One region of the Burkholderia sp. Bp9016 genome, then DNA from elsewhere that is predicted to be linked to it. Evidence: predicted binding sites of a transcription regulator. Region 1 holds the regulator's gene; the other holds the start of a gene.
What was found. The regulator sigma-54, encoded in region 1, starts transcription at its own class of promoters, with help from an activator protein. The targets are predictions, from matches to a motif close to TGGCANGNAANCTGCTTT.

Region 1 (3,972 bases):
AAGGCTATCAGTACGCGACGTCGTTCGGCAGCAGCAAGAAGCACGCAACGTTCCGCCAGAAGCGCGAAGGCCTCGACGAGTACATCGACGGCGATGCCGAGCGCATCGACTACGACGGCAAGCAGGATCTCACGACGCTGACGACCGCGGCCACCGTGCGCCGCCTGCAGGGCACGTCGACCATCGCCGACACCGTGCACGGCAGCGTGATCACGTACGACGGCCAGCACGACTTCTACACCGCGAAGGGCGGCAAGGACGTCGCGGCGCCTGGCAACCCGACCGGCCGCGTGCGCGCGATGCTGTCGCCGAAGAACGGCGGCGCAGGGCCGCTGAACGGTGCGCCGGCGAAGCTGTCGCCGTCGACCACGATCCAGGGAGCGCCGGGCCAATGAACGCGCTACCGAATCGCCAGCCGGCCGGCACGACGAGCTCGCTCGTCGTCCGCAACCTGAAGAAGCGCTACGGCTCGCGCACCGTCGTCAAGGACGTGTCGCTCGACGTGAAGAGCGGCGAGGTCGTCGGCCTGCTCGGCCCGAACGGCGCCGGCAAGACCACGTCGTTCTACATGATCGTGGGCCTCGTGCCGCTCGATGCGGGCGAGATCTCGCTGAACGGCAGCTCGATCAGCCTGCTGCCGATCCACAAGCGCGCATCGCTCGGCCTGTCGTACCTGCCGCAGGAAGCATCCGTGTTCCGCAAGCTGACCGTCGAGGAGAACATCCGCGCAGTGCTCGAGCTGCAGTACGGCGACGATGGCAAGCGGCTCTCGAAGGATGCGATCGCGTCGCGCACCGAGGCACTGCTCGACGAGCTGCAGATCGCCCACCTGCGCGACAATCCTGCGCTGTCGCTGTCGGGCGGCGAACGCCGTCGCGTCGAAATCGCGCGTGCGCTCGCGACCAACCCGAACTTCATCCTGCTCGACGAACCGTTCGCCGGCGTCGATCCGATCGCAGTACTCGAGATCCAGAAGATCGTCAAGTTCCTGAAGCAGCGCAATATCGGCGTGTTGATTACCGATCACAACGTCCGCGAAACGCTCGGCATTTGCGACCACGCATACATCATCAGCGACGGTTCAGTGCTCGCCGCCGGCGCGCCGAGCGACATCATCGAGAACGAAAGCGTGCGCCGCGTGTACCTCGGCGAACACTTCCGCATGTAACTTCCCCTCGTGGCCGGCTGCACCCCGCCCGGCACCGCCGTGCGGGGCCGCGCGCGGCTTTCCAGCCATGTTGCAGCCCTACCCGCGGCCGGGCGGCGCGCCGCGCGTAATCGCGGATGGCTCAAGGCGCCTGGGTCGTGGCACACTGCCGGTATGACTCCCTCTCTGCCATGAAAGCCAGCCTTCAACTCCGCCTGTCGCAACATTTGGCGCTGACGCCGCAGCTACAGCAGTCGATCCGGCTTCTGCAGTTGTCGACGCTCGAACTGCAGCAGGAAGTCGCGATGGCCGTCGCGCAGAATCCGCTGCTCGAAAATGACGATGAATGGATCGCGAGTCCGCTGCGTGTCGCGGCGGATGGATCGCTGATCGCGCAGACGCCGCCCGCGCAGAGCGCCGAACCGGCCGCCGCGAACGGCAGCGGCCAGTCGGGCGAGCGCGCCGAGCGCGACGAACCGGCCGGCGCCGACGAATACGACGGCTACGCATCCGGCGACGGCAACGACGGCCCGCAGTGGAATCTCGACGAGTTCGGCCGCTCGAGCGGCGCATCGGACGACGACGACCTGCCGCCGCTGCAGGTGCAGGAAGCCGCGACGTCGCTGCGCGACCATCTCTCCGCGCAACTGCGCGTCACGCAGGCCGGCCCGCGCGATCGCGCGCTCGTGATGTTCCTGATCGAATCGCTCGACGACGACGGCTACCTGACCGCGTCGCTCGACGAAGTGCTCGCCGATCTGCCGGCCGAACTTGAAATCGACTGCGACGAACTGAACGCGGCGCTCGCGCTGCTGCACAGCTTCGACCCCGCCGGGGTCGGTGCGCGCTCGGCATCCGAATGCCTGAAGCTGCAGTTGCTGCGCCTCGATCCGTCCCCCACCCGCACGCTCGCGCTCGAAATCGTGTCGCAGCATCTCGAGCTGCTCGCCGCGCGCGATTTCACGCGGCTGCGCAAGCACCTGAAGGCGAGCGACGACGCGCTGCGCGACGCGCACGCGCTGATCCGTTCGCTGGAGCCGTTCCCGGGCGCCGCATACGGCAAGGCCGAAGCGGACTACGTCGTACCCGACATCATCGTGAAGAAGTCCGGCCAGAACTGGCTCGCGGAACTCAATCCGGAAGTGATGCCGCGCCTGCGGATCAACAACCTGTACGCGAACATCCTGCGCAACAGCCGCGGCGATCCGTCGGCCGGATCGTTGAAACAGCAGCTCCAGGAAGCACGCTGGCTGATCAAGAACATCCAGCAGCGCTTCGACACGATCCTGCGCGTCGCGCAGGCTATTGTCGAGCGTCAGAAGAATTTCTTTGCGCACGGTGAAATTGCCATGCGCCCCTTGGTTTTGCGGGAAATAGCTGATACGCTGGGCCTACACGAGTCGACTGTCAGCCGTGTGACAACAGGCAAGTACATGCTGACCCCGTTCGGGACGCTTGAATTTAAGTACTTCTTCGGATCACACGTTTCGACCGACACCGGAGGCGCCGCTTCGTCGACCGCCATCCGAGCCCTGATCAAGCAACTGATAGGAGCTGAAGACCCAAAATCGCCACTTTCGGACAGCCGCATTGCCGAGCTGCTGGCAGAACAGGGTTTCGTGGTTGCGCGCCGCACGGTCGCCAAGTATCGCGAAGCCCTCAAAATCCCGGCAGTGAATCTGCGCAAGTCTCTTTAAGCCTGCTGCCTGCCCGGCGGCAGGCGTGTTCCGGCCACCGCGCACACGGGGAACAGGCCGGGCGACCTGTCCGCGAATTTGCCGCCGCGTGCGGCAGGGGCAAGTCGACCGGAGCGCCGCCTCGATGCGGCCGGGTGGTCTCTCGCTTGGAGAAGCACTATGAACCTGAAGATCAGTGGACATCATCTCGAAGTCACGCCTGCAATTCGCGAATACGTGATCACCAAGCTGGACCGGGTGCTACGCCATAGCGATCAGGTGATAGATGGCACTGTGATCCTCTCGGTCGACAACCACAAGGAAAAGGACAAGCAGCAGCGCGCGGAAATCAACCTGCACCTGAAGGGCAAGGACATCTTCGTCGAAAGCGCGAACGGTAACCTGTACGCTGCGATCGATCTGCTGATCGACAAACTGGATCGCCAGGTCGTCAAGCACATGGAGCGTCTGCAAACGCACGCGCACGACCCCATCAAGCTGCAGCCGTCGATCGACCAGATCGAACTGCCGCCGCAATAACGGTCATTGCAGCACACATGCCGCCCGGTTCGCCGGGCGTTTTTTTTGTGGCTTCGACGCAGTGGTGCGACCGGTCCGTCCATGCTGCGCCACGCGCGCGGCTGTGCTCTATAATGTTCCGGTTATCGCCGGGGGGCGTTGATGCGGTAGCTGCCTTGCAGGTTGCCGATACCGAACGCCTTGATATCGCCGAACATGGAAAATCAGTCTGCCGCAGCAAGGAGACCCCAGGCCGCCCAATCGCCTGCCAACATGAATCGCCTAGCCAAAATCCTGCCCATAGAGAACGTCGTCATCGACCTCTCCGTCACCAGCAAGAAACGCGTCTTCGAACAAGCCGGGCTGATCTTCGAAAATCAGAACGGCATCGCCCGCAGCACCGTCACGGACAACCTGTTCGCGCGCGAGCGCCTCGGCTCGACCGGGCTCGGCGAAGGCGTCGCGATTCCGCACGGGCGTATCAAGGGGCTCAAGCACCCGCTCGCCGCGTTCGTTCGGCTCGCCGATGCGATCCCGTTCGAAGCGCCCGACGGCCAGCCGGTCGGTCTCCTGATTTTCCTGCTCGTCCCCGAGCAAGCCACCCAGCAACACCTCGAGATCCTGTCGGAA
Region 2 (3,972 bases), on a different contig from region 1:
GAGCGATGCTTCCATCGCACGCTGCGCGTCGCCGATATAGTCGATCAGCGCGCCCTGGATGTGCCGTCCGACGAGGCACGCCGGATTCGGCGCCTCGCGGTGCAGCGCAAAGAGCTGCGCATCGTCGACCGCGCGATACACGTCGAGCAGCGTGATGTCGCCGGGCTCGCGCGCCAGCAGCGCACCGCCTCCGGCGCCAAGCTGCGACGTGGTGAGCCCCGCGGCCGCCAGCATCGACAACAGCCGGCGGATCAGCGCCGGATTCGTGTTCACGCTGCCAGCAATGATCTCGGACGACAGTGGCGCACCTTCCTGCATCGACAGCAAGGCAAGCACGTGAACGGCAAACGCGAACCGGCTGCTGGTATTCATTCCTCACTCACTCGGCTGACGCCGGCCCGGACAGCGGCCGGCGTCAATATGTAACCACTATAATTACATTTCACGGATTATGCAAGCACGCGTTCAGTTGCTGGCCGGCTTCGCGTCTGTCGCATTCTGCTGGCTCCATTGCTGGAGCTTCTTGCCGGCCTCCGCCATCTTCGCGCCTGCTTCGGATGCCGCATGCGCGACGACAGACGAAGCCGCCGCATCGAACTGCGCCTGCGCGGCGGAGGCGAGACCGCTCGCGGACAGCGGCGGCACGGCCGACGCCGCCGACGCGATACCGGCCTTCGCGGCATCGATCTGCTGGTTGACGGTGCTCGCCACCTGATCGAGCGCCTTGGCCGCATTGTTCGCGGCATCGGCGGCCGCGCTCGCGGCCGTATCGGGTTGCGTGGCCGGCGTGCCGGACTTCTCGCAGCCAGCGAGCAACAACGCGGCGCCGATGGTCGCGACCGCCAGTACAGAGCCGGGCGCGCGACGCGCCCGCCAAGTCTTCATCTTCATCAGCAATCTCCGGCCGAGCATCGCACGGCCTGAATGGTTGGACCGACGTCGATGATACCGCCTGCAGAACGGGGCCAATGACGACTCACGATTAAAAATGCCTTTCAATTTCGGATTCGTCTGATTCAATCGCAGGCGCAACGACACTAAAGTGGGCACGCTTCGATCCGCTTCGTCCGTCTCTCGCTCCTTCATGGCTTTCCTCATCGACTGGTTCATCGCACTGGCTGCCGTGCTCGCCACTACCCTGTTCCTGTGCCTGCGCCCCCCGTCCGCACAGCGCCTGCGCGACGCCGGGCACGCGCGCCGCATCGCGTCCGCGCGCCTGCTCGCACAGGCCGTGATCGGCTTCTGGACGGCCGCGCTGATCGTCGCGCAAGGCATCCTCGGCCCCGACGGCAGCGGCCAGTCGCCCGGGGGCATCGCGGCACTCGCATTCGCCGCGCTCGGGCTGGCGGCCGTGGCGACTTACTGGTCGGCGTGCGCGTTGCGGCTGCGCCGCCCGCGCATGCTGTTCGCGCGACGCTGACGCGCCAGCACGGTGCATCGCGGCGCACCACGCCGCACCGCGCCGCGCGTCGCACGCACCAGTTACGCACGACGCGCACCACACACGTGCATTCGATGCGGCCCGTTGCCCCCGCCTCGCCTGCCCCGCGATCGTGCACGCCTCACCCGAATGCCACACCGCCGGGCCTTCAGCACCAATTGCACGCAGCCGTTCACCAAGTTGGCTCGATACTTGCATTCGTTGCCCGTTTTTTGCGCAAGGAAGCCACGGCATGGATGGTCTGAAATCCGGCGTCGACACACTGTTCCTGTTGATCGGCGCCGTTATGGTGCTCGCGATGCACGCGGGCTTCGCATTTCTCGAGCTCGGCACGGTCCGCAAGAAGAATCAGGTCAACGCACTCGTGAAAATCCTGGTCGACTTCTCAGTGTCGACGCTCGCGTACTTCTTCATCGGCTATACGATCGCGTACGGCGTCGAGTTCTTCGACGACATCGGCACGCTGTCGCAGCACAGCGGCTACGCACTCGTGCGTTTCTTCTTCCTGCTGACGTTCGCGGCGGCCATTCCCGCGATCGTGTCCGGCGGCATCGCCGAGCGCGCGAAATTCAATCCGCAGCTCGTCGCGACGCTGATCATCGTCGGCTTCATCTATCCGTTCTTCGAAGGGATCGCATGGAACGGCCGCTTCGGCGTGCAGGACTGGCTCACGCATGCGTTCGGTGCGCCGTTCCACGATTTCGCGGGCTCGGTCGTCGTGCACGCGTTCGGCGGCTGGGTCGCGCTGCCGGCCGTGCTGCTGCTCGGCGCGCGCCACGGCCGCTATGCGAAGGACGGCCGGATCGCCGCGCACCCGCCGTCGAACATCCCGTTCCTCGCGCTCGGCGCGTGGGTGCTCGCGGTGGGCTGGTTCGGCTTCAACGTGATGAGCGCGCAGACGCTCGACAAGATCAGCGGCCTCGTCGCGGTGAACTCGCTGATGGCGATGGTCGGCGGCACGCTCGCCGCGTGGATGGCCGGCCGCAACGACCCGGGCTTCACGTACAACGGCCCGCTCGCGGGCCTCGTCGCGGTATGCGCGGGCTCCGACGTGATGCACCCGATCGGTGCGCTCGTTACGGGCGCCGTGGCCGGCGCGCTGTTCGTCGCGATGTTCACGTGCGTGCAGAACAAGTGGCGCATCGACGACGTGCTCGGCGTGTGGCCGCTGCACGGCATGTGCGGCGCGCTCGGCGGGCTCGCGGCCGGCGTGTTCGGACAGCCCGCACTGGGCGGCCTCGGCGGCGTGTCGTTCGTGTCGCAGCTCATCGGCACGCTCGGCGGCATTGCGATCGCGACTGCGGGCGGCACGCTCGTCTACGGCGCGCTGAAGGCGACCGTCGGGCTGCGTCTGGACCGTGAAGCCGAATTCGACGGCGCCGACCTGTCGATCCACCGCATCTCGGCCACACCCGAGCGCGACTGAGCGCGACCGAGCGCATTCGAGCGCGAGACGGACATCCGGCAGCCTGCCTGACGGATGTCCGTCGCAACATTACGTTTTCAATTCAAAAAACTTTCATCCAGCACCCCTACACTTCCGTCCAGTTTTCAACTCGCCTTCGCAAAGCCTGCAAGTTGCCTGCCTCGCGAAGACGACTCTTCCAACAATCGAAACTGGACTCCACATGCCCGCGTTGCCCAATGCTTCCCGTCGTCAGGCCCTGAAGATCCTCGCCGGCGCGCCCATGCTGCCTCTTTCCGGCCTCGCGCTGCCAGCCCTGCTGACGGGCTGCGGCGGCGACGACAACCCCGCTTCAGTCACGACGCCGGCTGCTGCCGCCTACACATCGGCGGCATTCTCGGCGATGGCCGCCCCGACGCTCGACAATGCGGCCGCGATGGCCACCACGACGGTCGGATCGACGCTGTCGGTGTCGTTCTCCGACGGCTCGTCGCGCAACTTCAAGCTCGCGTACCGGCCGTTCTTCGTGACGGGCGACATGGTGCCGGACGGCAAGGGCGGCACGACGCTCGCAGGCGGCTACTACGACATCAACAACCAGCCGATCATCGATCGCTCGGTCGCCGGCAAGGAGCGCCAGTTCTATTCGGACTGCCCGGACGGCAGCTCGCTGCTGACGGTGAAGAACGCGAACGTGGCCGGCGTGAAAGGCAACACGGTATTCGCGGTCGTGCAGTTCGAATACACGACGCGCGACCAGGCAAGCGCATCGCAGTACGGCCAGCTGCCGTCGCCGATCGCGGTCATCACGCTCGACCAGGATCCGGCGAACGGTGCGCTGAAGGTCGTCAAGTATCACAACGTCGACACGTCGAAGGCGCACGGCCTGTGGATCACCTGCGGCGCGAGCCTGTCGCCGTGGGGCACGCACCTGTCGAGCGAGGAATACGAGCCGGACGCGACGAAGGCCGCGACCGACGCGCAGTTCAAGGCATTCAGCAAGAATACGTTCGGCGACGAGGCCAAGGCGAACCCCTATCACTACGGCCACCTGCCCGAGATCACGGTGAACCCGGACGGCACGGGCACGGTCAAGAAGCACTATTGCCTCGGCCGCATCTCGCAC

Region 2: the regulator sigma-54 is predicted to act here: its motif matches at 1,623-1,640, upstream of DIE13_RS24350 (ammonium transporter).

Annotation. Positions count from the first base shown of each region.
Region 1 covers NZ_QTPY01000010.1:206,324-210,295, reverse strand. The annotation lists gene lptA (lipopolysaccharide transport periplasmic protein LptA) at 1-395, shown strand, start outside; gene lptB (LPS export ABC transporter ATP-binding protein) at 392-1,168, shown strand; gene DIE13_RS14875 (RNA polymerase factor sigma-54) at 1,339-2,844, shown strand; gene hpf (ribosome hibernation-promoting factor, HPF/YfiA family) at 3,004-3,363, shown strand; gene DIE13_RS14865 (PTS sugar transporter subunit IIA) at 3,559-3,972, shown strand, end outside.
Region 2 covers NZ_QTPY01000021.1:114,408-118,379, forward strand. The annotation lists gene DIE13_RS24335 (Rrf2 family transcriptional regulator) at 1-372, opposite strand, end outside; gene DIE13_RS24340 (hypothetical protein) at 466-891, opposite strand; gene DIE13_RS24345 (hypothetical protein) at 1,085-1,420, shown strand; gene DIE13_RS24350 (ammonium transporter) at 1,674-2,867, shown strand; gene DIE13_RS24355 (PhoX family phosphatase) at 3,070-3,972, shown strand, end outside.